DNA from 2 places in the Desulfotomaculum sp. genome. Region 1 is predicted to be linked to the other one. Evidence: riboswitches for the same ligand, from Rfam matches in the RefSeq annotation. Region 1 holds a riboswitch; the other holds the start of a gene.

The links. A riboswitch is a leader RNA that binds a small molecule or an ion and turns the genes downstream of it on or off. The one in region 1 is predicted to bind thiamine pyrophosphate.
Region 2: another riboswitch for thiamine pyrophosphate. It lies ahead of thiD (bifunctional hydroxymethylpyrimidine kinase/phosphomethylpyrimidine kinase); the one in region 1 lies ahead of AC1U9Z_RS06610 (HAD-IIA family hydrolase).

The regions. Positions count from the first base shown of each region.
Region 1 covers NZ_CEVWQM010000008.1:48,717-65,084, reverse strand. Annotated here, with positions in the region: gene ppsA (phosphoenolpyruvate synthase) at 1-1,645, shown strand, start outside; gene AC1U9Z_RS06625 (hypothetical protein) at 1,882-2,226, shown strand; gene AC1U9Z_RS06620 (helix-turn-helix transcriptional regulator) at 2,245-3,186, shown strand; gene AC1U9Z_RS06615 (GyrI-like domain-containing protein) at 3,245-3,703, shown strand; gene AC1U9Z_RS06610 (HAD-IIA family hydrolase) at 3,840-5,105, opposite strand; TPP riboswitch at 5,220-5,317, opposite strand; gene AC1U9Z_RS06605 (2'-5' RNA ligase family protein) at 5,576-6,112, shown strand; gene AC1U9Z_RS06600 (secondary thiamine-phosphate synthase enzyme YjbQ) at 6,238-6,639, shown strand; gene AC1U9Z_RS06595 (YbaK/EbsC family protein) at 6,792-7,250, shown strand; gene AC1U9Z_RS06590 (NADP-dependent isocitrate dehydrogenase) at 7,371-8,576, shown strand; gene AC1U9Z_RS06585 (CarD family transcriptional regulator) at 8,685-9,152, opposite strand; gene AC1U9Z_RS06580 (RluA family pseudouridine synthase) at 9,289-10,182, opposite strand; gene AC1U9Z_RS06575 (nitroreductase family protein) at 10,460-11,110, shown strand; gene AC1U9Z_RS06570 (GntR family transcriptional regulator) at 11,305-12,066, shown strand; gene AC1U9Z_RS06565 (class II fructose-bisphosphate aldolase) at 12,074-12,925, shown strand; gene AC1U9Z_RS06560 (diphosphate--fructose-6-phosphate 1-phosphotransferase) at 12,954-14,183, shown strand; gene AC1U9Z_RS06555 (TRAP transporter substrate-binding protein) at 14,240-15,298, shown strand; gene AC1U9Z_RS06550 (TRAP transporter small permease) at 15,372-15,860, shown strand; gene AC1U9Z_RS06545 (TRAP transporter large permease) at 15,871-16,368, shown strand, end outside.
Region 2 covers NZ_CEVWQM010000003.1:49,398-65,765, forward strand. Annotated here, with positions in the region: gene AC1U9Z_RS02300 (aspartate aminotransferase family protein) at 1-234, shown strand, start outside; gene AC1U9Z_RS02305 (AlbA family DNA-binding domain-containing protein) at 495-1,667, shown strand; gene AC1U9Z_RS02310 (amidohydrolase) at 1,750-3,051, opposite strand; gene AC1U9Z_RS02315 (class II aldolase/adducin family protein) at 3,095-3,754, opposite strand; gene AC1U9Z_RS02320 (adenosylhomocysteinase) at 3,767-5,023, opposite strand; gene mtnA (S-methyl-5-thioribose-1-phosphate isomerase) at 5,025-6,068, opposite strand; gene mtnP (S-methyl-5'-thioadenosine phosphorylase) at 6,074-6,865, opposite strand; gene AC1U9Z_RS02335 (helix-turn-helix transcriptional regulator) at 7,419-7,877, shown strand; gene AC1U9Z_RS02340 (coproporphyrinogen-III oxidase family protein) at 7,880-9,151, shown strand; gene AC1U9Z_RS02345 (radical SAM protein) at 9,162-10,064, shown strand; gene AC1U9Z_RS02350 (DUF1540 domain-containing protein) at 10,201-10,401, opposite strand; gene AC1U9Z_RS02355 (HAD family hydrolase) at 10,550-11,200, opposite strand; gene thiE (thiamine phosphate synthase) at 11,211-11,834, opposite strand; gene thiM (hydroxyethylthiazole kinase) at 11,824-12,639, opposite strand; gene thiD (bifunctional hydroxymethylpyrimidine kinase/phosphomethylpyrimidine kinase) at 12,682-13,479, opposite strand; TPP riboswitch at 13,585-13,683, opposite strand; gene ftsY (signal recognition particle-docking protein FtsY) at 13,817-14,749, opposite strand; gene smc (chromosome segregation protein SMC) at 14,848-16,368, opposite strand, start outside.

The sequences.
Region 1 (16,368 bases):
TGTGTATCTATCCATAGGCCATGGGCAAATGATGACAGATGCCATCAAACCATTGGGTATGTCCTTCTTTCAGATTTTATCATCGGATTTTCCATTCTACAAAGCCGGCGGCAGGCTATTTATGGACCTAACACACGACTTGGCCTCGCCCATTGGACGAAAGATACTGCTCCGTACCATGAACAAGAGTGACCCATTGATGAATAACGCGCTCTCGAGGTTAACGAAGCGAAAGGCATTTATGCAATCGCTACCGAAAGGTAAAAGAGCTTTTAGGCTGGGTACAGAGCAGCTATCCTGGGCACTTCCTGTTGAGGCCCTGAGGATTTACTTTAAAAATGATGCCACGATTGTTCAAAAGCTTATTTCGAACAATGAGGCATCAATCAGAAATCTACAGCAGAGGATTGCCAACCTAAGTGGCGATGAGCTATTTGCATTCATTTTAGAGGACCATAAGGAACTAAAAGAAATCATGTATAGCCCTCACAGTATGGGTATTATTCTTGTTGGTGTATATGCGGCAGATTGGCTTAACAAGAAAATGGAGAAGTGGCTGGGCAAAAAGAGTGCAGCAGACACACTTTCCCAATCAGTAGCCAACAACATCACATCGGAAATGGGGCTTGCCCTGTTAGATGTATCGGATGTTGTCCGTCCGTTTCCAGCGGTAATTGAATATTTTCATCATGCCGATGATAAGACCTTTTTTGAGGACTTGGCCATGATTCCTGGCGGGGATGCTGTCAGCAAATCCATCCAGGCCTATCTAAAAAAGTATGGCATGCGTTGTTCCGGTGAAATTGATATCACCAGAACCCGTTGGAGTGAACAACCCACAGCACTTATTCCCATGATTCTAGGCAATATAAAAAATTTTGACCCCCATGCCAGTGGCCTTAAATTTCAGCAAGGGCTGCAGGAAGCAGAGCAGAAGAAACGCGAGCTTATGAATCACTTGGAAAAATTGCCCGGGGGTAAAAGTAAAGCCAAAAAGACAAAGAAGATGATCCGTCTATTGCGGAATTTTATTGGTTATCGGGAATATCCTAAATATGCCTTTATTCAACGTTACTTCATTTATAAACAAGCCTTGCTAAAAGAGGCCGCTGTACTTGTGCAAAAGGGAATCATCCGGGAGAAGGAGGACATCTATTATCTATATTTTGATGAACTCCGAGAGGTGGTTCGTACGAATTTACTGGATTATAGCATCATTACTAAGAGAAAAGAGGATTACCAGGCATATGAGAAAATGACACCGCCCCGGGTAATGACATCTGATGGTGAGATCATATCCGGTCAATACACCATTGGCAATATTCCTCCGGGTGCTTTGCCGGGCATGCCTGTCTCAGCCGGTATCGTCGAAGGCCGTGCACGGGTGGTTTTAAAGATGGCGGACGCAACTATAAGCGAGGGCGATATTTTGGTCACGGCATTTACCGATCCCAGTTGGACGCCGCTATTTGTATCAGTTAAAGGCTTGGTAACGGAAGTGGGCGGTCTAATGACCCATGGGGCTGTAATTGCTAGGGAATATGGACTCCCAGCGGTGGTAAGTGTCGAAAACGCCACTAAATTAATTAAAGATGGACAGATCATTCGGGTAAATGGAACGGAGGGGTATGTAGAGATACTTTAACCAGAAGAACTAGAAGGGGTCAGGCTTGCAGGATTGTAAAATAAAAATACAATGCGGTAAGCCTGACCCCACGATGAATTAGATGAAAAAGCAAGCAAAAGTAAAGGAGTCTGGCTTCCATCTATAATGCAAAGCCCGCTGATAGAGCACAAAATAAAGTGATAAAAAATCAGTAAGAGAGATGGTTTTAGTATATCATTTAGAAGAGGATAGTCAGCTAACTAGGAGTTATACGATTGATTATGATAACTACAACAAGTATTTTGAAATCCATTTATGAATCGAAAGAATATAAAAAGCACCGTTACGGGGTTTTCAGCGTGGATGCATTCGGATATCGAAAAAATGATCAGCCGTTCCAACTTAGAGTCAGGGAGGATAAAGAAGTTGTTATCCTGAAGGCGGGGGATATTAAAGAAGCTATCGATATAATAAAGCAGGATATCGAAGCTGAAAACTATGAGCAGATGAATGATAACAAAACACCTTGGGCAGGCATCCGTCTTTTGATAGCCGATGACAAAATAAAAAACATCAAAAACCGGATACGGATCAAGGCTTGGTACCTAGTAATCGGTTAGTTAAAAGGGTGTGATTGATTGAAAATCGACAGACTGATTTCTATTTTAGTCATACTACTTAGAAGGGAACGTGTTCAGGCAAAAGAACTTGCTGAAATGTTTGAAGTTTCCGTGAGGACAATTCTTCGGGATATAGATGCAATAAACCTGGCAGGGATACCGATTGTGACCTATCAGGGAGTGAACGGCGGGATAGGAATAGCAGAAGGCTACCGTTTAGACAGGAGTATACTGACTGAAGACGAAATGGCTGCAATTATAACGACGTTAAAAGGAGTAGCCGAAACCATACCGGATCACAAGCATCAAGTTTTATTAGAGAAGTTCAAGAATACGTTATCCCCAACCCAGCTTGAGATGCTCAATACAAAGGTAAACCAGCTTGTAATTGACTTGTCCCCCTGGGGAGGAAACAGTCTCCTTAAAGAAAAAGTAGTAGCTGTACGCAAGGCCATAGAAAGCTTGCGAGAGATTGAGTTTATCTATACAGATTCAACAGGGAAGAGGACAAGCCGCCGAGTAGAACCCTATTCGCTGGTTTTAAAAGGACAAAAATTGTACCTCTATGCGTGGTGTCAACTAAGACGGGACTTTCGGCTTTTTAAGCTGGCAAGGATAAAAGAACTGGTTGTTTTGGAAACCGCCTATAAATCGAGGGAAATATCCCTGGAGCAGTTTCCCTGGGAAAGTGAATGGCAAAAACCAGAAAATTTGGTATCCCTGGAGTTGGTTTTTGAGAAAGAGATGGAAAGCATTGTCGAGGAGTGGTTCGGTGAAGATACTCGGATGCATGAGGACGGCAGGATGATGGTTAATGTCTTGCTCCCTGAAAACAATTGGCTGTATGGGTTTCTTTTAAGCTTTGGGACCGGCGTGGAGGTTGTCAGCCCGCCCCGCATTCGAACGATTCTTGCAGAAACATCGAAAGAAATTTATAAAAAATATACAACCGAAACATGACATACAGTTGTCATGTTCCCAATGGTATAATCTACAAAAAGCTAAAGGGGGCAATTTTATGAATTACAAATTTGAATTAACGGAGCAACCGGCCCAACCGGTACTTTCTATGCGTACAAGGACTGCTGTTGGGAACCTGCCACAGGAGTTAGGCAAAGCATATCAGGCGATCTTTCAATATTTGTCCGAAGTAGGGGAGAAACCGTTAGACGCGCCCTTTGCAGGGTATTACAACATGGATATGCAAGATCTTGATGTGGAGATGGGCTTCCCGGTTGCAAAACCCCTTGCAGGGCAAGGTGAAATTAAGCCAAATGAAATCCCGGCAGGGAAGAGGGTATCCTGTCTTTATAAGGGCCCATACGATCAAACGGAGCCAGTTTATAACGCAATGATGCAGTGGATCGATGAAAATGGTTATACACCCACGGGAGTGGCTTACGAGTTTTACTATAATTCTCCGATGGATGTGCCCGAAAGCGAACTTTTAACAAAAATTGTGTTTCCCCTTAAATAAGAACAATACCTTAAAGGAGAGGTAAAGAATTAGCATGATTTGTTACAAAAAGACCGGCAGCAGTGAAAATCGAACTGTTCGGTCCTTTTGTTTTTAACAGTTGAATTTCTACCCCTCTATCATAATAGGGACCACATTATCTTATCGCCACGGTGTTGTTCCGACCCAGTAAATCCCTTAGCCATTCACCGTGTAGGGATAGGCAGTTGGTCGGTAGGTTATCCAGCTTAAAGAAGGCAACCTCCGCAGTCTCCACACCGTCTGCTCTCAAATGCCCCCCAACGATCTTGCATTCCATACAGGATGTAATGTAATGACTTACCTTACCCGAAGGATGAGACACCACGAGGAACCGTGGGTCTGAGTAAACTCCGATGAACCGGCTCACTGTTACCTGTAGGCCGGTTTCTTCGTTGACTTCCCGGATAATAGCTTCCTGCACGGTCTCGCCGGGTTCGATGTGTCCGATGGGCAAGCCCCACACATTAAAGTCCATTCTTTTAATTAAAAGAATCCTGTCAGTCTCGTCAAAAATCACGGCTGCCACAGCAGGTTCAACGGTTTCTGGCCAGGCATAGGTGGGCTTGTCCCAGGGACGAGCCGTTATTGTAGGGTTAAAAATTCCTCTGAGGTTTGAGATTCTGGCATCCGGAAGGCGGAAATCCTTAGGGGAAGGGAAAGCGATGGCCTTGTCCGAGCAGAAAATCGCCGTGATTCCCTGCTGGTGAGCCCCTAGGATATCGGTATAGGGATTGTCCCCTACCATGGCCACCCCTAGCTTGGGATCTAGATGATCAAGGACTGTGCGAAACATTGGGGGATAGGGCTTCCCAATGACGACCGGACGTTTACCAGAGGAGGTCTGAATGGCACGAACGATGGCACCGGTTCCTGGGCAAGGGCCTTCGGGGCCGGGAAAGGTTGCGTCGACGTTGGTGGCAATAAAGTTGGCACCCAGGTTAATCAACCGAATGGCTTGGCTTATATGACCGAAGGAAAGTTGATCATCATGCCCCACAACCACAGCTTGGCAGGGACCATTTTCCACCAACTCTATTCCAAACTGCCGGATCTCCGTTTTTAGACCTTCACTTCCCAATACATAGACAGAACGTATATTCATTAAGCTGAGATTTTTGGCTGTGGTCCAACCGCTGGAAATTACCTCGTCCAAGTGAACTTCTAGACCAAGACTTTGTAATCGTTCGACGAATTGCTGTCGTGTGGGGATCGGGTCATTGGTTAAGAAATAGATACGTTTATTTAGCTTGCGCAGTTGTACCAGGGTTTCCTTTACACCGGGGAGCAGTTTACCGCCGATATAGATAACGCCATCCAAATCAAATAAGAAAACATCAAATTTTTCTGCTAACAGGGAAATCCCCTCCTTTTTTAGCAGCATCCATTTGGGTAGTATAAATCATTCGTTTTCCCCTTCCTATCAGAATAGTAGGGGCTTAACTAAGCTTGTGCGGGCAAAGCTCAAAAAAGAAGCTTACCGAAAGTAAGCTTCTCAACTGAAAACGGTAAGCTTCCCTACGGTGGTATTAGCCACATCAGGTTCGAGGGTTGGAGTTATCTCCTCTCAGCCGTTCGGCACCCCTAGCCAAGTATTTATGCTATGTAAATTGTAATTCATAGATCAATTGTTTGTAAAGACAAATTATGGATGTGATGGGGTCCGCAGCCATTTCCCAGATGGAGCGGATGCTACTATATTAATAAATTCGCCGCTATCTTTAATAGGATGAGCCGTACCACCGTAATGGTTAAAATATCGTAAGTGTGGGCGTATTTTTTTATACCTAGAAGGAGAAAGCATAGTCCTTTCAAGAAATTAAAGAGAAAGCAATGATCAACCGGAGGTAATGAATGACATACGCCATAAATCTATACTTTAATAAGGAAGCGGAGACTTATATAACGAGTATTTGGAGGAGTTTGGAAAGGTTGGAAAAGGGCAAGTGTCTCACTTGCGCCAACGGCAGACCCCACATTACATTGGCTATCTATGATGATCTCGATTTGGAAGTAGCCAAAAAGCGATTGGAGACCCTTAGTAGCAGTGTTTATTCCTTTGATTTAAAGCTGCTTCAGATTGGTATTTTTCCTCATAATAAAGGGGCTATTTTTTTAACACCGAACCTAACAGACCGTTTATTTCAAATACACCGGCATTTTCACCAGTTGTTTAAGGAGTTTGAAGAGCAAGGGTGGGATTATTATAAGCCTCAGTCTTGGTATCCCCACTGCACGCTCTCGCTGGAAACTCCTACGGAGCACATACCAAGTGTACTTGAGCAAATCCTAAAGATTTTTCGCCCCATTGATGTTTCGATTCAATCCATCGGTATCGTATCATTAGATCCGATTAATTATTTGTTTCAAATCGATTTACGGGAAAAGTAGGGCAGAATTATTTTTAATCTTATTTTTCCCCTGTTTTAATTAAGTCCTTATTATAGTGTACAGAAATATAAAAGCCTTTAACCGGTAAACGGCCTGGTAAATAGTGGCGTAAGGGGGATGTTTTTATGCTTCATAAAATTCATACGCAATCCGTCAGTCGTGACCAAATGATTGATATTACCAATCAAGTTAAAGCAGTGATCCAGCAAGAAAAGATTAGGGATGGGGTTGTGACGGTCTACTGTCCCCATACGACAGCTGGTATCACCATTAACGAAAATGCCGATCCGGATGTAGTAAGGGATCTGTTGCTGCGATTGGCTGAGGTCTACCCTTGGGAGCATCCTCAATACCGTCACGCCGAAGGGAATTCGGCTGCCCACTTAAAGGCAAGTACCCTGGGGGCCTCCCAAACAATTCCGGTGGCAGATGGACAGCTCCTGTTGGGGACCTGGCAAGGGATTTATTTCTGTGAGTTTGATGGCCCTAGGAGGCGGACCTTTTATGTAAAGGTACAAAGGGATTAACCGAAGGCATTTGGGGTCAGGCTCGCAGCACGGCAGGCCGGACCCCTTTCTGGTTTTTTTAAAAGAAGGCCAGTAAATTCCGGCAAAAATTGACGCAGTTAGACCTTGCTAGTATAGTAGTTTAAAGGAATAAAACGGGAGTTGAAGTGACTATGTCTGTACAAGCTGTGGTGGAGTTTTTTCAGCAGAGAGGAGGAGGCGTGGAAATACTCACCTTTGAGGATACCAGTACCGTGGCCAAGGCTGCGGCTTCTTTAGGGGTAACCCCGGGTGAGATTGCCAAGTCATTACTTTTCAAGGTTAAGGATGATTTCATGATGGTGCTGATGGCTGGGGACAAGCGGTTGGATAACCGGAAATTTAAGGATGCTTTCCAAGCCAAAGCCAAAATGCCGGAGATTGATGAAGTGTTAGCAGTAACAGGGCATCCGGTTGGCGGGGTTTGTCCCTTTGGTCTAAAGCAGCCGTTACCCATTTACTTGGATCAATCCCTCCGGGCCTATGAGCATGTTTTTCCGGCGGCGGGGGCAACAAATGCTGCGGTAAAAATAAAAGTTGATGAATTGGCAGAGCTTACCGAAGCAAAGTGGGTGGATGTGGCCCAGGCTTAGTGGTGCAATACTGCAAGCCTGACCCTATGTATTATGCATGCATGCCTGGGAGCCGTTCATTTATAGTTATAGATGGTGTATAATACCTTAGACATAGAATAAGGTTAGGGGGATGCAGTCATGGAAAAAATTCAAATGAATGTCCCGTTGGTGGAGATGGACGGCGACGAGATGACGAGGGTAATCTGGCAACAGATTAAAGATATTCTCTTAGTTCCATACATAGATTTAAAAACGGTGTACTTTGATTTGGGTCTCAAAAAACGTGATGAAACGGAAGATAGAATCACCGTAGAGGCCGCAGAGGCAACTAAAAAATATGGCGTAGCGGTTAAATGCGCAACGATTACTCCCAACGCCCAACGGGTGGAGGAATATAACCTAAAACAAATGTGGAAAAGCCCCAATGGAACCATTCGGGCCATTTTAGATGGGACCGTTTTTCGGGCACCCATTATTGTTAAGAATGTTAAACCCTTCGTTAAAACCTGGGAAAGGCCCATTACCATTGCCAGGCACGCTTACGGTGATATTTATCGAAATGTCGAATTAAAGGTTGAACAAAAGGGTAAAGCAGAATTGGTTTTTACCGGGGAAGATGGCCAAGTGGTAAAAGAAGTCATCCACAATTTTGGCGGCCCTGGTATTCTCATGGGTATGCATAACCTAGATGGTTCGGTGGAAAGTTTTGCCAGGGCTTGCTTTAGCTATGCGTTGGATCAAAGTCAGGATCTGTGGTTTTCCACGAAAGATACCATTTCCAAAAAATATGACCATACCTTCAAGGATATCTTCCAGGAGGTTTATGACAGGGAATATAAAGATCAGTTTGCCGCAAAGGGAATCGAGTATTTTTATACCTTAATTGATGATGCTGTGGCCAGGGTGATCCGTAGTTCCGGTGGCTTTATCTGGGCCTGTAAAAACTATGATGGAGATGTCATGTCGGATATGGTGGCCACTGCCTTTGGCAGCTTAGCCATGATGACATCGGTCTTAGTCTCACCCCAGGGGCATTATGAATATGAAGCAGCCCATGGAACCGTAACCAGACACTATTATCAACACCTCAAGGGGCAAGAAACCTCAACCAACCCAGTGGCAACTTTATTTGCCTGGACAGGAGCCCTAAGAAAAAGGGGCGAATTAGATAAGCTGAAGGACTTGGTAAGGTTTGCCAACACCCTGGAAAAGGCGGCCACAGATACAATCGAACAAGGCGTCATGACGAAGGATTTGGCCCTACTTGCCGAGGGGGAAAAGGTGGTTGTCAATACCAGACAGTTCCTTGAGGAAATTAACGCACGCTTGATCAAAATGATCTAAGAGCAAAGGCAAGCGCGGACCCCAAGCCGGGAATATGGTTAAACAGTAATAAAAAAACTGTCCTTAACCTTTGTTAGGGACAGTTTTTTGGCATAAAGGATTTTAAGATCAACTATCAATAACCTCATTCAGTAAATCTATGGCTTGCTCTTGGGCGATGCCTTTTACAAGGGCTAGTTCGCTAAGCAATATTTGTTGAGCATTATCCAACATCGCTTTATCTCCTACGGCCAGTGTCTTTTTTTTACCCAGGCGTACTAGGTCACGGATAACCTGGGCCCCTTGGTAGATATCGCCACTCTTCATTTTGCTCATATTATTGCGGTATCTTTGATTTGGGTTAAGGTTTAGATCGGATTCTCCCTGATTTAAAGTGGTAATGACATCTTCAAGTATATCTAAGTCCACAACTGGCCGAATTCCTAGTTTAGATTCGATAGGAAACATTACTTGCATACCCCGGATCGTCATGACATAATAAGGCCGCTTAATCCCAAGTATTTCCTTTTCCTCAATCGCTTCGATAACACTAGCCCCATGCATAGGGTAAAAAACCTTGTCACCAACCTGGAACATAAAACCCACCCCCTTGCGTACTACAATCAGTATACCACGCGGGGCAGTAAATATCAAACATATATTTTACCATAATAATTTATTGCAAGTCAATAAAAACATCAGAAAGAAATTGCCCTTCTATGAACAGCTGTTTCTATTTGCTATAATTATCCAAGGCCTGAGCAAAATCCTTGGGTAAGGGTGCATTGACCGTCAAGGGACGGTTGTCTTGGGGGTTAATAAAGCTTACAGAGGTGGCATGTAAAGCTTGTCTGTTAATCAAAGGTGAACGCACACCATACATATGGTCACCAAGGATGGGGCAGCCCCGATGGGCTAGATGCAGGCGAATTTGGTGGGTTCTGCCGGTTTCCAGGGATAGTTCTAATAAAGAAGCATCCTCGGAGGTGCGAAGGATCCGGTAATGTGTGATGGCCTGCTCACCCTGCGGCGTGACAGCCCGACGATTGGGCAGGGTTGGGTGTGGCCCAATGGGGGCATCAATCGTACCGGAGGGCGGAGAGATTACCCCCTTCACCAGGGCCCAATAGGTACGTTTGAGGCTGCCTTCCTTTAATTGTTGTTCAAGAATAAACTGGCTGCGGGAATCCTTGGCAAAAATCACACAGCCGGTGGTTTCCCGATCCAGCCTATGAACAGGGCGGATGGTATTTAACTGGCCCCGTTCTTTTAGGTAGTAGGCTAAATAGTTTGCCAAGGTACCACCCGTGGTCCGGCCAGTGGGATGAACAAGTTGTTGGGGCGGTTTATTCAGGATGATTAAATGTTCATCCTCATAGAGCATTTCAATAATACCTTTTTCTGGCTGGACACCGTAAGTCGTGTCCTCCAAAAGAACGACGCTTAAGGTATCAGCCGCCTTAACCTTTTTCTGTAGGAAGGCTGTTTTACCATTTAATCGAATGCCCTTACGGTGGGTTAGTTTCTGAATCTTTCTGCCGGAATATTGTAAAATGTCCTTTAAATATTTTTCCACCGTTAAACCAGCATGTTCCTCTGTTACCTTGTAAGTAGTATATGATTTCAATTTTCGGCCATCCTTTTCAATAATAGTTTCAGATGTTGCTTCTTATTATTACAATTTTAACATAACCTAGTAAAACGAATCAGTATGGCAAGGCAGCATAAATGACAATATAACCAATCGTTGGTTAATTTAAAGTCATATTCAGAATAACGAAAATAATTAAAATATTAAATAAAATCTAAAAGGACTTTTTTGAAATGTAGCGAAGAAAAATATACATTAAGAACAACGGGCATATTCTCAAAAGGATTATAAATAGAAAGAGGGGTAAAAAGCCATGTTAAAAGAGATTGCTGGGTGGAAAAGTGTTCGGAAATTTACCAGTGACCCTGTGAGTAAGGAACAGTTATTAAGTGTAATGGAGGCTGGGCGGCGGGCCCCTTCTTGGAAAAACATTCAGCCCTGGAAATTTATCGCCGTAACCAAGGAGGAAGATCGGAATAAGCTGGCAGAGGCCTTTTCCATGGGGGTATTAATAAAAAAGGCACCGGCTGTTATTGTCTGCGTAGGTAAACTGCAGGCTTGGGTGAAGGAACATCAGCTTGGGCAACTCAAAGAATTATTCGCTGCTTCCGGGGCCAATATGAGCGATGAGGATATTAACAAGAGATACCTGGATCATGAAATGGCCAAGTCCCTCGCTGCAAATCCTGCCTCATTGATGGCTCGTACCTTTGAGAACATCGGCATAGCCTATGCCTTTATGATCTTAGAAGCCATGAATCAAGGACTAGGGGCATGTGTCGTGGGTGAACTGGCCAATGAATTGGTGGCAGTAAATGATCCAAAGTATAACGAAGTAAAATCGTATTTCCATATTGGTGAGACAGAGGTTATAACCGCTGCCATTATCCTTGGCCACACGGCCAAGGAGACACCGGTCAACCCAAGAAAACCAGAAAGTGAAGTCATTTTCTTTAAACAATAAGCAAAAAGGAGTGTCGCTACTTGCGACACTCCTTTTTGCTTTTGCCGGGCATGTTTAGGGATTTATTCCCATTAGGGAAAATTAAGAATAATGTTGTTTTTCAATTGACGAACTAACATTTGTAACTTTATAATTAAGTTAACAAATATGTAATATTGCAAGAATACAAGTTTACAAGATTTGGAGGGATATCGGTGAAAAACATCCCCCTTCCATTGCACTATCAGATTACCAATGATCTACGTAAGCGATTAGAAAATGGAGAATGGAACGTAGGTGACATTTTCCCCGGGGATAAAGAATTGATGCAAGTCTACGGCGTTAGCAGCACGACGGTCCGTCGGGCCTTGGATGAGCTTGTTCGGGAGGGCTGGTTGGATCGCAGACCTGGTAAAGGCACCTTTGTGAAGAAACAGTATGTGGAGACCCTTGGTAAGCTAACGGGCTTCTTTGACCAAGTCCGGGCAAAGGGTTACCACCCCAGTTCCCGGTTATTACGGGTTGCCGAAGTGGACATTACGGAATTCGAAGAATATGAATTGGATGTATTTGAAAGCGAAAGGCTGTTTTTGATTGAGAAGGTGCAAATGCTGGATGATGAGCCCACGGTGCTGGTCAAGAGCTTTTGGCCCATTGAGATTGGCCGGGAATTGGCGAAATACAATTTGATGGAGCAGGGTACCTATGAAATTGCACAACAGGAATTAGGGATTGCACTGGAAGAAGCCCAGCAGGATATTTATGCCTCTTTGGCCACGGAGGCTGAATACCAACATCTGAAGGTCAATGAAGGTGCTGCCATTCTAGTGATGAAACGGCTGGTCCTTTCCCAAGGAAAGCCGATCGAGTTTTCCATAAACTTTTACCAGGCTGATAAATACAGATATCGGGTCAATTTAAAAAACGAAATGATTCAGGATGGCAACGGAATCATTGTAGTGGAAAATCAGGAGTGATTAAAAGATGGCATTAGCAACGCTAAAGGACGTATTGGCAAATCGAAAAGAGTGTCGGGCAGTGGGAGCCTTTAGTACCTACGATTTATTTTCTGCCCAGGGCATCATTCAAGGAGCGGAAAAAGAAGGCTTGCCGGTTATTGCTATGCTGGGAGCACCTGTATTAGCGAAAACCGGCAATGACTACATAGCAAAAAACCTTATTTGTATGGCAGAGAAGGCAAAGGTTCCCGTGGTGGTATTTCTGGATCATGCCAAAGACTATGCCACCTGCTTAAAAGCCATGCAGCTAGGTTTTAGTGCGGTCATGATTGATGGTTCACACCTTTCTTTAGAAGGAAACATTCAATTAACCGCCAAAGTTGTTGAGGCTGCCCAGCATCTGGGAATTTCCGTAGAGGGGGAATTGGGGGCTTTGTCCGGCATCGAAGATGGGGAAGAAGTGAAGAATGCCAAAATGACGGATCCCACAAAGGTTCGTCAATTTGTGGAAAATACAGGCATTGACGCCTTGGCAGTTTCCATTGGCAATGCACATGGCCTTTATAAAGGGGAACCCAACCTGAATTTTGAGATTTTACAGCAGTGTGAACAGAATAGTCCGGTACCGCTAGTTTTACACGGGGGTACCGGCTTAACCCAGCAACAGTTTGCCTCGGCTGTTCAATATGGCATCAAGAAAATTAATATCGGCACCGAGATAAAAAAAGCCTACATCGAAGCCTTTATCGCTGCCCAGGAACAAAAGCCCGCCGCCTATGACCTGATTGGTATTCCCCAGGCTTGCAAGGAGGCAGTGACTGGTGTAGCCGCCGAAAAATTGAGATTTTTTGCAACAGGCTGGGCAAGCAGCATCTGATTACAAATATTTCAAAGGAGGTAGCCATGTGACCGGTTCACAAACATTGGTAGTGGCACAGACCGGGGGGCCCAGTGCTGTTATCAATAGTACCTTGGCAGGCATCATCGAAGAAGCCCGGTCCTGGCCTGAAATAAAAGACGTTATTGGCTGTGTCCATGGGTATCACGGTTTATTCGGCCAAAATTATATAAGTCTTTCGGGGTTTGATGATGATTTATTAAAAAGATTAAGGAATACTCCCGGTGCTTTTTTAGGCTCCAGTCGTTTACCGCTGACGGACAACCATTTTGCTCAAATTCCCGCCTTACTGGATGACTTAAAAGCCGGCTATTATTTGCAAATTGGCGGCAACGGAACGATGTATGCAGCTAACCTCATTGCAGAAGAAATCAAGCAAGCCGGTAAAGACATGCAAGTTATTGGCGTTCCTAAAACCGTCGATAATGACATCATTTTAATGGATCACACACCGGGTTTCGCCAGTGCAGCCCGCTATGTAATTCAGGCAACCCTGGATAATGGCATAGACCTTTGGTCCATGCGTCACTTTGAGCAAGTTAGAATCCTTGAGGTGATGGGCAGGAATGTTGGTTGGCTGGCAGCGGCCAGTGGTTTCGCTCAAAGGAATGAAAAAGAAGCTCCCCACCTGATTTATTTACCCGAAATACCCTTTCATGAAGATGAATTTATCAAAGATGTGCAGGCCGTTGTGCAGGAGCTTGGTTATGCTGTGGTGGTGGTGGGTGAAGGGATTCGAGATGAACAGGGAAACTCCATTGGCAATAATCCCTTTACCGATGTCAACAAGGGCAGCCAGGTTTTTGGCGGGGCAGCCAGTTATTTGGCCGCGAAAGTAACCCAAGAGCTAAAGATTCGGGCCAGAGCACAGGATTTGGGTATGGTACAACGATGCTTTACACCGGTTCGTTCCGAACTGGATGAACAAGAGGCCTATTGGGTGGGCCGGGCCGCCGTACGGGCGGCAGTGGCCGGACAAGGGGGCAACATGGTCTATGTAGAGAAGCTGGCAGCGAAGGAATTATTACCATACCAGACGCTTCCCTTAGCCAGGATTGGTGGCAAGGAAAAAGAAGTTCCTGAAAAGTTTTACAATAAACAAGCCAAACACGTAACGGCAGAATTTAAGGCATGGTTAAAACCGTTACTGGGTCAATGGCATTTGCAATACCTGCACTTACATGATTTCCCTAAGCCCCAGGATATTCACGGGCAGGGGGTGAAAGCGGAAGGGTAATGGCTTTCCACCAGGGCAAAAAGAACCGATTACTTTTATTGAATGGAGGAGTAGACATGTTAAAAGCAAAGAAACTGGTTTTATTGATGACTTTCGTTTTAACATCAGCCATCCTGTTAGCTGGCTGCGGCAGCTCCCAAGAGGAGAAAAAGGGAACCCCAGCTGGCGGTGACAAAAAAATCGTCATCAAATACAGTCTGCCGGATGCCGCCATTGATGGGGTGCCAGCCTATGAGGCAGCCAAGTCCATGAAAGAGAAGATTGAAAAGTATTCTAACGGGCAAGCAGAAGTAAAATTGTTTCCCGGTGGTCAGTTAGGCAGCGAACAGAAAAACGTTCCTGACGTACAAAAGGGTGTTATTGAGATGGCGATGATTACGGCAGGCAATATGACAGCTTTCTCCCCCTCCATTGGTGTTTATGACTTTCCTTACTTATTCAAAAGCAGAGAAGAGGCTTATCAGGTTATTGATACCCTGAACGACGATCTCAATGCACTGCAGATTAAAGAAAGCGGTACCAGAACGGTTGCTTGGTTGGAGCAAGGCTTCCGTCATATCACCAACAGCAAAAGACCCATTAACAGTATGGAAGACTTAAAGGGCTTAAAGATTCGTATACCTAACAACAAATATGTGGTGGAGGCTTTCCGGTCCTGGGGGGTTGAACCGGTGCCGATGGCCTGGGATGAAACCTTTAACGCGGTACAGCAAAGGGTGGTAGACGGGCAAGAGAACCCCTATTCCAGTATTTATCAATCAAAGATGTACGAAGTACAGGATTATGTAACCGAACTGCACTATAAACTTTGGTTAGGTACCATTATTGTCAGCGACAAGTGGTTCCAGGGACTGCCCGCTGATGTACAAGAAGCCATCGTGAAGGCTGGCCAAGAAGTTGCCCAAGAAAACCGTCAATTAATGGCGAAGCAAGAGGAAGACCTGAAGAAGCAGTTGACTGAGAAGGGTCTGAAAATTAGTCCCGCTCCGGCCGATGAAGATAAGTGGATGACCAATGCGATGTCTACCTGGCCCAAGTTTTATGGTGAACTGCCGGATCCCACCATCTTAGACAAAGCGATGAACGTATTAGGCAGGGAAAAGCCCCAGGCTTAAATGAAAATTTATCTGAGAGAACCTTCTGCGGAAGGTTCTCTCAGATATACTGACTGGCAGGTGAGGGAATTAAATGAAAAAGCTGAAGTGGGTTATTGACAACATTGAAGAAATCATTGCCTCCATATTATTTTGTACGGTTATCTCGCTTCTCATGGCTCAGGTGATTGCCCGGTATATTTTTGGCCAAGGCTTAGCCTGGTCTGAGGAACTATTGCGCTTTGCTTTCCTGACCATGGTTTATTTTGCCGCTGCCCTGGGTGCCAAGCGGGGGGCCCATTTCCGGGTAACCGTGTTAGTTAACATCTTACCCGCTAAACTAAAAAGATGCTTAGAATTTATCCAGTACATCATTTCCTTTGTCTTTAACAGCTTTATTATCTATTTAGGGACCAAAGTGGTCGTTGATATGGAAGAATTCCCGCAAATATCTCAGATTCTGAGCTGGGATATGAGATATGTTTATGCCATGATTCCCATTGCTTTTATCTTTGTTAACATACGCCTACTAATAAGAATGTTTAGCGATTTCGGGTTCATTAAGGGCGAACCTTCAGCTTAGGGGGATTGACATGTTTGAAACCTGGGGTATATGGATCATTCTTTTTGCAACATTGTTGTTGGGTGTTCCTATTTATATTTCTTTGGGCATCTCTACCATCGTGGTACTCTTTTTTAGTTACATTCCTTTAGATATTGTGCCCTTAGACATGGCGAAGGTAGGGGATATGTTTCCCCTATTGGCGATTCCCGCTTTTATTTTTGCCGGTGCCATTATGGAGCGGGGTGGCATGGCCGATCAAATTATTGATGTAGCCTCCATTTTTGTGGGGCGCATTAAAGGCGGCTTAGCTCTGGTCACCATTTTAGGCTGTATGTTCTTTGCGGCCATGATTGGCTCCGGTCCTGGGACCGTGGCAGCAATGGGAACCTTAATGCTGCCAGCCATGGTGCGGGCGGGCTATGATAAAAAGTTTGGGGCTGGTGTTTGTGCCACGGGCGGCACGTTGGGTATTCTTATTCCCCCCAGCAACCCCATGATTATCTACGGTGTAATGGCCAACGTTTCG
Region 2 (16,368 bases), on a different contig from region 1:
TATATGGGCAGCCTAGTGGCCGGGGAATTATTTAATAAACACAGGATTATCACTGCCTACACCCTAAATAATCCCAATGTCATTCGTATAGAACCACCTTTAGTCGTAACCTATGAGCAGCTTGATCGTCTGCTTGCTGCCTTAGAAAGTGTTTTAGCAAACCACACAGGCTTTTTAAGCATGGTCGGATCGGGTACCAAAAGTATCATTAGCAGAATGGGCAAAATTAAATAACCGCTAACGTAACAAGGCTACATTTAGCTATCAGCTTTTATGCATGCTTGCTCAGGGGTTTTTGGGGCAAAATGCTTTTGTCATCCTTCGCTATCGCTCAGGATGACAAAGCACCAACTAATGCCCAGCATAATAGCATGCACAAAAGGCACAGTGGCCCCATTGCCCACGGTCAAAAAGCTGATGGCTGATGGCTGTTTTTTGCCACAAACAGTACAAAAAGTGGTAACCTATTGTTAAAAGGCCAACTGGAGGTACTTATGATTAACCCCTTTGGTAAACCCATTGAACAGTTGGAAGAACAAGACCTCAATAAGTTAATCGAGGCAGAAACTTCCGAGGGACTTTATGTTGAGTATAAAGAAGATTTTCCCACACATCTAGCCAAAATTGTTGCCAGCTTTGCCAATACCTTTGGTGGTTGGATCATTATTGGTGCCGATGCACGTAATCCAAGGAACGTTCCAACCTCTTTTCCCGGTATTGAAATAAACAATGATCCTAAGGATCGCTTTAGAAATATCTGCCGGGATACAATTATGCCAGTTCCTTTATTTGAATCGAAGCTAATCCTTAAATCCTCTAATCCTAACAGAGGTATTTTAGTTGTGCGCATTCCTGAGAGTAGCTACCCACCCCACATTATCCGGGATGGTCGGATCTATCGTAGAAATATGGAAGGCTCCGACCCGGTGCGGGAAACAGACCGTCATATACTTGATCGCTTGTTTGAAAAGAGCCGACTCAATAAAACCGAAGTTAAGGCATTTATCAACCGTAAACTCCAAAAAAGCAGTGGGCAAGAGGTGTTATTTAAAATCATGTGCTGCCCAGTTCCTCTTAATTTAAAACTTATCGAACCCTTTTTTGTACCGGAACGGATATCTCGTTTTAAAAAGATGGCCCGCAATATTTGGAAGGGCACCCTGCCTAAGAATATTCGTTTTGAACCGGAGGGCTTTGCCTTTGAGGGAGAACAACAGCGTTTAGAAATTCTGCGTTCGGGTGTAGTCTTTTATTACACCCCGATACCGACTCAGCTAAAAAGCATTGACCGGGAATCAGAACCAAGACAGCTAGAGTTTTTAAATTATCAGGCTCTACAGATTGCCCTGCTCAGAACAATTAAATTAACCCGGGAAGTTTACCGCTTTAGCGGCTATATGGGTTTATTTGTCATCAAGGTGGCCATGGAAAACATTGATGGCAAAGGCTTGGACGACCCAAAATTTTTAAGTTTTTATAAAACCTTCCCCGACCCTCGCTGTAATTATACGGATGTCATTTTACCCTACGGCTTCAATCCCAGGGAGGCACGAACCATGGAAAACCCACGCCAGGTAGCCGATCGCCTGTTGGGCTATATCTACCGCTGCTTCGGCTTTGAGGCACTGGATACCCATTCCCTTACCCGGTCAGGGTTGGCTCGATAGCTTTGTTTAGGATGTCTAACAGCTAATAGCAAAAAAGGAAGTGAGCGGGTTCTCACTTCCATCCTGTTTGGGGCTGGTAATTCTATTTTCCAGCTAAACGTGCTGCCCTTTCCCTAACTTCGTACATCACCCTATCTTCGTCAATGGTCAAGACAACCCGATCCAGCATAACAACTTTACCATCTATTACAACGGTTCTGACATCCGATGCGTTTGCAGCATAGGCAATATTTGCCACAAGATTATGCTGTGGACACATGTGGGGTTCCTGAGTGTCTAATAAGATTACGTCGCCCCTCATACCTTCCTTGATTAGACCAACCCGATCTCCTAGGCCCATACACAAGGCACCGTCAATGGTAGCCATTTGAAGAGCCCGATAGGCTGGTATTACTTCTGGATTCATGGTGCTGACCTTTTGCAGATAGGAACCAGCCCTTAATTCCTCCAGCATATCCAGGTTGTTATTACTGGCCGTACCGTCTGTACCAATCCCCACCGTTGCACCCAATTCAAGCAACCTGGCCACAGGTGCTATGCCACTGGCCAGTTTCATATTGCTCTGAGGATTATAAGCTATTCCCATGGCCTTTTGGGCTAAAATACCCATTTCCTCGTCATCCAAATGAACACAATGGGCAGCCAGCACGGGAAATTTAAATAGCCCCAGGTGGTCCAGGTGTTTTACCGGTGTCCTACCATACTGCTTTTTAATGTCTGCTACCTCTGTTAAAGTTTCAGCTACATGGATGTTAATACCCAGCTTATACTTGGCAGCTAAATTCATAACTTTTTCCAAATAATCCGGCGGACAGGTATAAGGGGCATGGGGACCCAGCATGACCGTAATGCGACCGTCTGCTTTCCCGTTCCAATTCCTGGCTAACTCCTCTGCATCAAGCAAGGCTTTACCGGCAGTGGGTGTAACACCAATCATGCCGCGAGATAACATGGCTCTCATGCCTGTTTCCTCCACTGCTCTGGCCACATGATGCATACTATCGTACATGTCGCCAAAGCAGGTGGTACCGGACTTTATCATTTCCAGACAAGCCAACATGGCCCCCCAGTAAATATCTTCACCGGTCATTTTTGCCTCAAAGGGCCATATCTTTTCCGACAGCCAAGTCATCAAGGGAAGATCATCGGCATAGCCTCTCAGTAAGGTCATGGAAGCGTGGGTATGACAATTAATAAAACCAGGCATCGCTACCTGCCCATCGGCTTCAATAATCTCGTCCATATCAAAGGAGCCGGATGCTGAGCCAGGTAAACCCACGTGGGTGATCCAGCCATCCTCAATTAATATTTCTCCGGTCTCAATAATGGCATCTGGACCTTCCATTGTTAGAATTGTCGCCCCGCGGATAAGTAGTCTACTCACAATTCATCTCTCCTAAAACTGCTCCCCTTTAGAGGGGTGCTATCTATTTTTGAGGCTGACCATAAGAGCTACGATACATCCTGCTCAGCATCGATACATCATGTTCAGGTAAAATCACAGGTTTTCCCAGGGCCCTAGCCCAGGCATAGACCCTTGCACACTTTTCAACCACCTGACAGACTGTAAAAGCCTCTTCAACCCTTCGACCAACACCCACCAGGCCATGATTGGCCATCAACACGGCATAGCGGTTTTCTAAAGCTGCGACCACGTGTTGAGCCAATTCAGTTGTTCCCGGCAAGGCATAGTCAGCCACCTGCACAGGACCGCCAACTAACATAGCGGCATCCTCCACCACTGGTTCAATAGGTTCCCTTAAAACACTAAAGGCGGTTGCCACTTCACTGTGGGTATGTACTATCCCCGCTACATCTTCTCTATTTCGATAAATTGCCAGGTGCAAGGGTGCCTCACTGGATGGCTTGCGACTTCCCTCGATTACTTGCCCAGTGAGATCCAGCAGCACCATATCAGAGGGTTGCATCGCAGCATAATCCATGCCACTGGGAGTTATCACCACTAAACCTTCTCCCTTCATGCAACAGGAGATATTTCCCCAGGTACCGGCAACCAGTCCAGACTCCAACATTTTTTTGCCCAGCCTCGCCACTGTCTGTTTTACTTGCTCAATATCCTTCTTCATCTATCTTCCCGCCTAGGTTGCATGATTCCATTCATTAATATAAGCCTCTTGTTCCGGGGTAAGTATATCAATGGTTACGCCCAGAGATTTTAGTTTTAGATTTGCCACCCGATCATCAATTTCTTTAGGAACAACATATACTTCATTGGACAAATCCTTAGCTTTTTCTAAAACATAGCGGGCGCTTAGGGCTTGCAGGGCAAAGGACATATCCATGATCTCTGCTGGGTGTCCATCACCAGCAGCCAGGTTTACCAGACGCCCTTCTGCTAATAGATATATTTTACGACCATCCGCCATGGTAAACTCTTCAATATCTTTCCTGACAATGCGGCGTGAGGTGGCCAGAGACATTAAATCGAGTTTGTTAACCTCAACATCAAAATGGCCGGCATTACAAAGAATAGCCCCATCTTTCATCAGTTGATAGTGTTTGGCAGTAAATATATCCTTGCAGCCAGTGACGGTAATAAAAATATCCCCCAGTTTAGCAGCTTCCATACTGTTCATGGGGTGAAAACCATCCATATAGGCCTCAATGGCCTTGACGGGATCTACCTCGGTTACGATGACCTTAGCCCCCATACCCTTGGCCCGCATGGCAATACCCTTGCCACACCAACCATAGCCTGCCACCACCACTGTTTTGCCGGCAATAATCAGGTTTGTGGTCCTCATAATACCAGACCAGACAGACTCCCCGGTGCCATATCGATTGTCAAAAAGATACTTGCAATAAGCATCATTTACCGCAATCATGGGAAATTTTAATTGGCCCTGCTTAGCCAGTGAACGCAGGCGCAATACGCCGGTGGTTGTTTCTTCACAACCGCCAATAATCCGGGCAGCAGCCTCTGTTCTCTTGGTATGAAGCAGTTGAACAACGTCACCACCATCATCAATAACAATGTCCGGCTGGTCATCAATTAAATGCAGCAGGTGATCAAAGTATTCCTCTTCCGTGGCATTGTACCAGGAATACACGTTAATTCCAGCCACTGCCAGGGCAGCAGCAACATCATCCTGGGTGGATAAAGGGTTGGAACCGGCAATGGATACCTTGGCTCCACCGGCCTTTAATACCTCGGCCAAATAGGCAGTCTTGGCCTCCAGGTGAATACATACAGCCACCCGATAACCCTTAAATGGTTGCTCCCTTTCAAATTGGGAGCGAATTTCATTTAATACCGGCATATGTTGACTAACCCAGTCAATCTTTAACCTGCCCGAAGGAGCTAGGTTAATATCTCTTACGATGTATTCTGGCATACTAGACCTCCTGCCTTTTACATATTTTAGCTAGGTTCTCTTGGTAGGGTGGCAAAATAACACCCTTCTCGGTAATGATCGCTTGCACCAATGGGTTTGGTGTGACATCAAAGGCAGGATTCCATACCTGTACCCCATCCGGGGCCATGGGCTGCCCGCCATGATGCGTAACTTCTTTAGCATCCCTTTCCTCAATGGGAATTTCTTCACCCGAAGCAAGACTCATATCAATGGTTGACAAGGGTGCCGCCACATAAAAGGGTATCTTATGATGATTGGCCAAAACCGCCACGCCGTAGGTTCCAATCTTGTTGGCCACGTCTCCATTGGCAGTAATCCTGTCAGCCCCCACCACCACACAGTCAATCATTTTTTTCGACATCAAATAGCCGGCCATATTATCCGTAATCAGGGTAACCGGAATACCTTCCTGTACCATTTCCCAGGAAGTTAGTCTGGCACCTTGCAACAATGGCCTGGTTTCATCGGCATAAACACTGACCTTTTTACCCTTTTCATGGGCAGCTCGGATTACCCCCAGGGCCGTGCCATAGCCAGCCGTTGCTAAAGCACCGGCGTTGCAATGGGTAAGTACCCTGGCTTCTTCGGGCAATAACTCCTGGCCATATGCTCCCATCCTTCGATTGCTTTCCACGTCCTCATTATAGATGGCATGGGCTTCTTCCAACATGATTTTTTTTAGTTCCAAAGTGTCCTGCTCTGGGGCAGTATTTAGCCTCATTAACATCCTATCCAGAGCCCAACGAAGATTTACCGCTGTTGGTCTGGTGGCACCTAGTTCCCCGGCAATGGCTTCCAGCTTTTCTAAAAATGTCTTTCGATCATTCGCTTCAACCTGTTGGGCACCAACTACTAACCCATAGGCCGCCGCAGCCCCAATGGCCGGTGCCCCGCGAACGGATAAACATTTAATGGCTTCTCCCACCGTACGATAATCATTGCATGCAATATACTCCATGGTGCCGGGTAATTTAGTCTGATCCAGTAACTTTAGTTGGTTATTCTGCCAAATAATTGCGTTCATGCAAATCACTCCTTCGTCAGCTTTTCCAATGCCTCCTGGCACAGACAACCCCTTTCGGCATCGATTAAGCTGATTGCTTTCATGGCAAGTTTTCTAAGGTTTCCAGCGTTTTCAGCCATTACATCCAATACTTCTTGATGGGTTAACTTAGTTGGCGAGATCCCTGCGGCATAGTTTGTTACCATCGAAATATTGGCGTAACACATCTCCTTCTCCCGAGCCAAAACAACCTCGGGCACACTGGTCATCCCCACCAGGTCGCCACCTAGAAGTTTAAACATATTTATTTCTGCAGGAGTTTCAAAGCGGGGTCCTTCAGAGGTAACATAGGTCCCATACTGGTGATACGTTAAGCTTAACTCTTCTGCTGCAGATGATAATACCTTACGTAATTCCGGGCAGTAGGGATCTGTCATATCAATATGAACAACGCCTTGCTTGCCGCCCTCAAAAAAAGTGTTTTGACGCACTTTGGTAAAATCTAGGAACTGATCTGAAAAGACAAAATGGCCCGGTGCCATATTCCGGTTTAAAGAACCCACTGCTGCTGTGGCAAAAATACTCTTAACACCCAGTTCCTTAAGGGCAGCAATGTTAGCCCGATAGTTTACCAAATGTGGAGGTACAGAATGACCTGCTCCATGTCTATTTAAAAAAGCAACGGATTTACCTTGATAGTCCCCTATTTTCAGGCCAACTTCCCCGTAGGGGGTGACTACTTTCTCATTTCTAATATTATCTAAAATATTAGGATCGTAAACCCCCGTTCCACCAATTATCGCAATCCGAACGCTCATAATGACTCTCCTTTCACTATATTCTTAATGATTAGAATGGTATATACAAACTTGAAATATTCTCCTTGCTGGATATGCTTTCCTCCAATTCTAATTGATTTTTCAAGTATGGTCAACAAATCAGCCGTCCGCCTTTGGCAGGGCATTCCTTTAGGGCCGGCTGTTAGCTCTTAGCCCTTAGCATCCCGAAGATAAGGCCTTGGGCCTTTGGGCTTTAAAAACCACTATCTATGTCATCCTGAATGATAGCGAAGGATCTTCCCTTCATTTAGAAAGGTTAGCCCCATCTACCCATCGAAAAACAGATACCGACTAGCCATCTGTGCGAGGCCATCCTTTACACTGGTCTCAGTCTAATCCCTTGCACCTCTGCTAATTAGATCCTTGCATTTCTCCATGCGTGCCCTCCTTAGCATCCTGTTTAAGCAGGACCACTGTATCCAGTATAAGGTATGGCTGGTGCATTGCTAAATCTTTTTGGTTTAAAATTCCATTTACATATGTTAATAAAAAGTGTAAAATTACACTAAAATTGAAAATAAGGGTGGTGCTTTTGAATAGAACCGAATTTATTACAATTATTGATAACAAACTTAGGCTGATCCGTAATGAGAAAGACTTCACCCAGGATAAAATGGCCGAAATTATCGGTGTATCAAAAAAGACTTTGGTCCAAATAGAAAAGGGCCGGTCTAGTTTAGGTTGGACTGGTGCGGTGGCAGTGGCTGTATTATTTAAGGATAGTGACATTATCCAAATGGCCTTAGGGGGAAACCCCCACGATTTAGTACTTTCCCTTGCTTTTAATAGCTATGAAGATAATTATGAACCTACTCTGGGCGGTAAAATTTGGTGGAAGCATACAGAGCAAAGAGGTAATTATATCGTTCAGCAAAACATCATCAGCCAACATTATCGAATTTTGGACCAGCAAGACAGACGCGTCTGTTCCTCCTTTGATCTTGCGTACATCCAAAAAAGATTAACAGAATTATGTGAAAGGGAGGGGTAAGCTTGATTACCGACCTGTTTCGAAGAATCATCGGAAAGAAAGATAAATTTTTATTCAAAGGCTATCAAGAAAAGATGGTTGATTTTAACACAATCGATCATGAAACGGGCATCTATATTCATATCCCCTTCTGCCAAACCCTTTGTCCTTACTGTCCTTATAATAAGGTACTCTATGATCGGAACAAGGCTCTGGCCTACAAAGAGGCCCTACTCCAAGAACTAATGCTCTATCAAGAGCATCTCAGCAATAAAAACATCGCCTCCGTCTATATTGGAGGTGGTACGCCAAGCCTTTTGTTATCTGAACTCCGAGAAATTCTTGCATTCATCCGGGATAACTATCATTTTCAAGGGGATATTGGTATAGAGATTCACCCGCATGATGCCAGTGAGGCATTATTTAGGGAACTCGAAAGGCTGGGAATTAATTTAATCAGCTTGGGTGTTCAAACTTTTAACGATCAAATACTCAAACAGTTGGGGAGAAACTATCGTTCTCACGACATTGACCAGATGCTATCCATGGTTAACCATTTCCATTTTAAATGTGTAGATGTTGATATGATGACAAATCTACCAGGGCAAACCATGGAGGATATTACATACGACTTGCAAAGGGTTTACTCTTATAAAATAGACCAACTTTCCATCTATCCTCTCATCCTTTTCCCCCTAACTAACCTGGGCAAACAAATAAAGCAAAAAGGCTTACGCCGGTTTACTGAAATTCAGGAAGGTAAAATACTCAACCTCATCGATACCATCTCGCAGGAACATGGTTATGAAAGGAGTTCTGTCTGGACTTACGGTAAAGATCAGCATAACCGATATACCTCGGTAACCAGAGAAAGTTTTATCGGTTTGGGGGCTGGGGCTACCTCTCTGTTCGGAAACTATTTTTACCTCAATACCTTCCATGTAGATGAATATATCCGGGCTCTCCAGCAAAAAAGAATGCCCATTAACTTGGTTAATACCATGAACAAGAGAGAAAAAATGATCTTCTGGATCTTTTGGCGCTGCTACGACGGGGTTATCGATACCCAGCGGTTCCAGCAGCTATTTGACGAAAATATCGAAAAGGAATTCAGACTTCTTTTGGGCCTGCTCAAATTATTTAGATTATGCAGCAAACAAGGTTCTAACTATTTACTAACTGATTGGGGACGGTTTGCCTACCATTATGTAGAAAAACAGTACTCCCTTTATTATTTAAACCACTTATGGGCGGAGTCCATGCAACAACCCTGGATTGAGGAAATAAAGCTATGAGGACAGCCAAATGAAAACAAGACACTTTCTATCCCTTGCTCTCTTTGGGCTTCGTACCATTTTGTTTAAACGGCGGCAGCCGATCTTGGGAACGATCATCTTAACAGACTCCTGCAATTTACATTGCAAGCACTGTGCCGTTAACAACATTACCGGCCAAATGCTTTCCTATCAAGAAGCGAGGAAAGAAATGATCAATTTTTATCAAGAGGGCCTTCGGATTCTCTTTTTCTGCGGCGGTGAAACGCTTCTTTGGCAGGAGGCGGGAAAAACCGTCCGGGATTTAATTAGGGAAGCAAAGGAAATGGGTTTCTACCTGGTCAATATTGTTACCAACGGGACCATCGACTTAAATATCCCCGAAGCGGATGTTATTTTTCTAAGCCTGGATGGAACACAGCAAGCTCATAATTCGATTCGGGGGGATACTTATGATCTGATTCTGCAGAATTTGCAAAAAACAGATCATTGCAATATCTGCATCTACATGGCCATTAACAAATTAAATTATCACGACATTGAAAACCTATGTAAACTAGCCAAAAAACATCCCAAAATAAATTCTATATCCTTTAACTTTCACACGCCCTATCAAGGTACCGAATTTTTAAGTTTAAGCCATGCAGAAAAACAAATCGCGGTTACTGCCATAAAAAGCATGCTGAAAGATAAGCTGCCCATTTTCAATTTACCCAGTGCTCTTGATGCTTATTTAAAAAATGAATGGTCAAGGCCCTGCTACCAGTGTATCGTATCTGAAAACAAGCAAAGATACCTCTGTGGCAGATGTGTGGAAATAGCTGGCCTCTGCCATGAGTGTGGCTATCTATTTGCAGTAGAATTTTCTCTGCTCTGTAAGGGCAAGATAAGAACCATCTTGGAGATGTTAAAAACATATCTCAAATTTGTTTAGCTCTGGTGCAGCTAAAGCTATTTTATTTTTCTACATATATTTTACCAGTTATTTCTTAATAGAAATTAAGAAACCGCCTAAAACCTTTTGTTTTAGACGGTTTGCTTGACTATGTTTTCACATAGCCCCCTTTTATTTAGCCATTAGTATTTTTGAAAGTTTGGCAACAGGTATCATCAACACTGTTGGCAGGTGTGTGGGAAAGACTGTGTAGGTCGGCATTCGGTTTAATGCCGCCGCCCTGACCGTCATTTTGTACAATAATCTGTTGTGCTGAGCATATGTTTCCTTCTGAGTGATATTTGCAGTTAGAAACAGTGCATGCTACATCTGGCATAGATAATCCCTCCTTTATTATTTCAAGGATAGGATTCTCTCATTATTAATAAATTATTCCTCGTCCTTTGATTTTAATGATGATCGCATCCGGCTCGCTTGCCTGTAACCTTTCGATTGTACCCTTTAAGGGCGCGGGCCAAGCCTTTCTAAACAGGTATCGGAGCAAATTGAAAGTCATAAAGGACGCCATCTGCTGTCTTTAAAATACTCTCCCAAGATGCTGCGGAAGATTTGTCATAGACACCATAGACTTTCATTCCCGCTTCCCGTGCACTGCAAACAGCGGGAAAAATATCTTCAAATACAATACAATTTTCAGGCGCAACTTTCATCTTTTCAGCCGCGTAGAGAAAAATATCCGGAAATTCCTTTCCTCGTGCTACCTCCTCCGTTGAACACAGGACATCAAAAAGATCAAGTATTCGGTTATTTCGCAAAGCAGGGATATAAAGAACAGGAGGAAGACCTGTGGCTACAGCAAGCTTGGTGCCGCGTGCCTTTAACTTACTCAAATACTCTCCTGCATACTGCTTCATTCGTACAGTATGACTATACTTGGCTAGGGCCATGTCATTCCATTCGTTAATGATGGCAGCTGGTTCCTCTGAAAACCCGAACAACTTTATGGTATATTCAGCCGCCTCCTGAAAACTAAGGGCACAAATTTCATTGATATAATCATCCGGAACGGACAACCCTCGTTTTGCTAAAAATTCAACATCAATATCTTCCCAAACACCCATGGAATCAAGGAGAGTGCCGTCAAGGTCAAATATAGCCGCTTGAAAATCAATCATTCCTTTTCTCCTATGAGGACAGATTTTTTAGCTCTCTTGCCGCAGCTTTTATGTCCTGTGCCGAAAGAATAGCGGAAACCACAGCCAAGCCATTTATTCCTGTACCAATAAATTTTGGTATGGTCGCTTTATTGATACCGCCAATCACAACAATTGGAATCGATACATCGCTGCGTATCTGTCCAAGCTCAGCCAGCGATACCAGGTGTGCATCTGTTTTTGTCTCTGTTGCAAACATGGCCCCCACGCCGAGATAATCTGCACCGTCAGCCTGTGCCTGTTTCGCTTCCTGCAAAGTGGCAGCAGATACACCAAGAATTTTATTCGGTCCGATGATTCGTCGGACTGTTGCTGCGGGAAGGTCGTTCTGTCCAACATGTACACCTGCGGCATCAACAGCAAGGGCAATATCCACTCGGTCATTGATGATCAGTGGGATATCATAGCGATCGGTTATGCCCTTTACCTTTTGGGCGATCTTAAAAAAGTCAAGGGAAGATACGGTCTTTTCCCTGAGTTGTACCAATGTGCAGCCGCCCAGGATGGCACTTTCCACTGCTTCCGCCAACGAAGGAGCGTTCATTCGTTCGCGGTCGGTTACTAAATAGAGGGAATAGTCCACATTATACTTCATGGTATTTCATCTTTTCTTCCAATATATTTGCGTCCATCTTGCTGATGGCATCCAGAATTCCGATATGGAAACTGCCGTTTCCAACCTGACCAGCCTTCTCATAAGCCAGTTCACCTGCAATACCCATGCAAAGCAATGCCGCAACGGTTCCTTCCAAGGCCTGATTCGGCATCGCTCCGCAAAAGGAGCCAATCAAGGACGAACACATGCAGCCTGTTCCCGTCACACCGGAAAGTGCGGGATGTCCATTGTGAATATGCATGGTCCTCTTTCCATCGGAAACCGTATCCACAGCACCTGTAATTGCCACTACACAGCCCAGTCTTTGCGCCAAATTCCGGGCAATTTCCGCAGTATCTCCGCCATCCTGTTCAGAGGCATCCACTCCTTTTGTATTGGCCGAAAGCCCTGCAATAAAGCGAACCTCCGAAAGATTGCCGCGCACCACGGCAACTTTTACTTCGTTAAGAATGCGCGCGGCAGCTTCGTTGCGCAGCTTAGATGCGCCGGCTCCTACGGGATCAAATACCACAGGGATGCCATTTTGGTTGGCGCTCTTTCCGGCAATCAGCATTGCCTCTATCGTTCGGCTATTGAGCGTTCCGATATTGAGTACCACGGCGGAAGCAATGGCGGCCATATCACCTGCTTCTTCAATGGCGTCAGCCATGATGGGCGATGCACCAATGGACAGCGTAATATTGGCACAGTCATTTACTGTAACATAATTGGTAATATGATGGACAAGTGGCCTTTGACTGCGCACAAGAGTAAGCAGTTGGGCCATTTCCCTTGTATTTGTCATTTTTATTTCCTCCTATCATTAACCATTTTGTTAATGTTGTGCTTAGCGCAAACCATTGCGATAAAGGTCATAGAAGTGATGGGTTGGGCCATTTCCCTTGCCAATCGGCAAGGAATGTTCAATGGCAGTTGTTACATACCGCTTGGCACGTTCCATTGCTTCAGGAACGGAAAGTCCAAGAGCAAGGTTGGACGCAATAGCGGAAGAAAAGGTACAACCCGTGCCATGTGTGTTTTTCGTGTTGATGCGATGTGTTTCATAACGATAAATACGTTCACCGTCATATAAGACATCGACTGCATTGCCAACAGCATGTCCGCCTTTGACAATAATATTTTTACAGCCCATTTCATGAATCCTCTTGGCAGCGGTCTCCATGTCCCCTATATTGCTAATTTCCATGCGTGAGATCTTTTCTGCTTCCGGAATATTGGGAGTGAGAAAATCCGCGCAGGGGATAATGACCCTGATTAGCGTGTTAACTGCATCGGGATTCATCAATGGATAGCCGTTTTTGGCATACATCACAGGATCAACCACAATATTATTCGGTTTGTAATGATGAAGCCTTTCTGCAACTGCCTCCATGCAGGACGGTGTAGAAAGCATACCGATTTTCACAGCATGTACTTCAATATCCTCGAACACGGCGTCAATTTGCTTTTTGATCATATCAGGCGTAACATCCTGTATGTCGATGACACGGCTTGTATTTTCTGCTACCACCGATACAATCACGCTCATGCCAAAAACCCCATGGGCAGAAAATGTTTTGAGATCAGCCTGTATGCCAGCACCGCCGCTGCAATCCGATCCCGCAATACTTAATACGTTTTTCAAATATAAATCCTCCTTGTATAAAATTGAATAATAACCCTTAAAATGAATTAGGTTATCTAAACAAAAATCGGGTGCCATCCAAATTTCGGAAAGCACCCAATTACATAGTATAACGGATTTGCCTCCCTACGCTGGTCTTAACCAACAGGTTCAAAGGGTCAGGTTTTACCTTCTCAACTCCGAAGAGTCCCCCCGCAAAAAGTAGTATGATTCTTTTATCATTTATTACTTTGCTTCAACGTAACGTCATAATTATTGATAATTATTGTATAATAATCAATTGAATATGTCACTCAAAACTTTCGTTTTCGTCGCCAGACGTTTTAAAAATAATTTGTTATGATTCGTCTTCCTTCGATTTTCCGTATAGGGCATCGATAAAATCCTTCGGGTTAAAGGGACGCAAATCGTCCATGCGTTCGCCAATGCCAATGAGCTTAACTGGAATGGCCATTTCTGTTACGATGGAGGTTACCACCCCACCCTTCGCTGTACCATCTAATTTGGTTAAAGCAATACCGGTTACATTCACCGCTTCGCTAAAAACTTTAACTTGACTGAGGGCATTTTGGCCCGTGGTGGCATCCAGCACCAACAGTACCTCATGGGGCGCCCCGGGCATTTCCCGTGAAGTTATTTTGTGAACCTTTCTTAATTCCTCCATCAAGTTGCTTTTATTATGTAAACGACCAGCGGTATCAATTAAAAGAATATCTGCTTTACGGGAACGGGCAGCATGCACAGCATCATAGGCCACAGCCCCTGGATCGGAACCCTCCTGATGCTTGATCAGTTCCACCCCTACTCTTTCAGCCCATATCTCAAGTTGGTCAATGGCTGCGGCCCGGAAGGTATCTCCCGCTGCCAGCATGACCTTTTTACCCTGTTCCTTGTAATTATGGGCCATTTTCCCAATGGTAGTGGTTTTGCCTACACCATTTACCCCCACCACCATGATCACCGTGGGGCCGTCCTCACTTAGCTTAATGGGGGTCATTTTCTCACCCATTAAATATGCCAATTCCTCCTGGAATATATCTTTTAGGCGAGAAGCCTCCTGAACATTTCTGGCCTTGACACCTTTACGCACTCGTTCTACCAGCATCATGGCTGTATTGACCCCGACATCGGCCTGGATCAAAACCTCTTCTAACTCTTCATATAAATCTTCATCGATACCCTTACGACCAGTAACCACCTGATCAATTTTTTCAATAAAGCTATGGCGGGTTTTGCTTAAGCTTTCTTTTAGCCTGTTAAAAAAGCCCACTGTTAAACCTCCAGTTCAAACCTCAATATTTTGGCCAGGGCCTGTCCCTACTATAATGCCTGCTATCGAACCATGTCAACCTTACCCAGGTCCGTGTATTAGGCTAACTTCTTCTTTCCCTTGGCCTCATCCAAGGACATGGAAAGTAATTTAGTCACTCCCGTTTCGTCCATTGTTACGCCATAAAGAGCATCTGCTTTTTCCATTGTCCCTTTACGGTGGCTAATCACAATAAATTGAACTTCATCCGAGGTACGGCAGAGGTACTCAGCAAACCGATGTACATTGGCTTCATCCAAAGATGCTTCTATCTCATCCAGCACACAAAAGGGACTGGGTTTAAACTTTAATATGGCAAAAAGCAAAGCGATGGCTGTTAAAGCCCTCTCTCCTCCGGATAGCAAGGATAGGCTTTGGTTCTTTTTGCCAGGCGGCTGGGCAGTAATTTCGATGCCACAGGATAGCGTATCCCCTTCGGTAAGATTCATGCTGGCACCACCACCGCCGAATAATTGCTCAAATATCCGTGCAAAATTTTGATTGATGATCTTAAAGGCTGTTTCAAATTGACCGGACATCAACCGATTCAGTTCATCGATCAGCTGACCCAGGGAATTTCTGCTCTCTTCTAAATCAACTCTTTGTTCCTCCAGGAAGTTATATCTTGTTACAACTTCCTGATATTCTGTTTCAGCCCTTTCATTGACCGGACCCATCTCCGCCATACTTGATTTTAGCAGTTGTAATTCACTGCGAACCTGTTTTTTATTTGCTGCGGGCAATACCGTCATTTGAGCTGGATCATCGATCGCATGTTCCTTTAACCTTTCAGCTAATAGTTCTAATTCCGTTTGAATCCGAGCCTGCTGCAGTTCAAGGGAGTGAACCTTCTGACTGGTCTGCAACCATAGTTCCTGTTTTGCACGTAGGGTTTTTTCCTGTTCCTCAACCATACTAGCCGCGGTCTCCCGGCTAGCCTGGGCTTGCTTAAGATGTGCCTTGGCTTTACGATGCTCCTCTTGTAAACTTTTGAGATCCAAAGTCACTTGTGCTTGCTGTTGTGCCAATTCAGCATTTCTCTTGCATAAACCCTGGAGAAGTTCCTGGGACGCTGTAATTGTCGTCCTTCGCTCGTCCATTTCTTTTTCCAGTCGCTTAATAATTTTTTGTATACCAAGCATTTCCTGGTGTAATTCAGCCTGTCTTACCTTTTCCTGATTTACCTTGCTTTCCAGTTCTGCCTTTTGGTTCCTGGCTTTGGCAAGACCCTCTTGGGTTCGGTTAATTTCCCCTTGCAACTGTGTTAACTCCCCTTCCAAAAGGGATCGTTTTGTGCTGGCTTCCCTTTCAGACTGGGACCAATGTTCCATCTCTCGTTCAATGTTGTGCATTTGATAGTGGCTTTCCTGACGGCGTTCATTGGTGCGTGACAACTCTTCCCTGGTTTTGCTTAAATCCATTGCAGCGGCTTGGACATCTAAACCCAAGATTACTAACTTCTGTTGCAAATCCTTATTGCGCTCCAACCCTTGTTGTTGGAGTTGTTGTTGTTCTGTAAACTCCCTGGCTAAATCATTTACCTTTTGATGCAGTACCTGAACAACCTTTGCCAGCTCGTC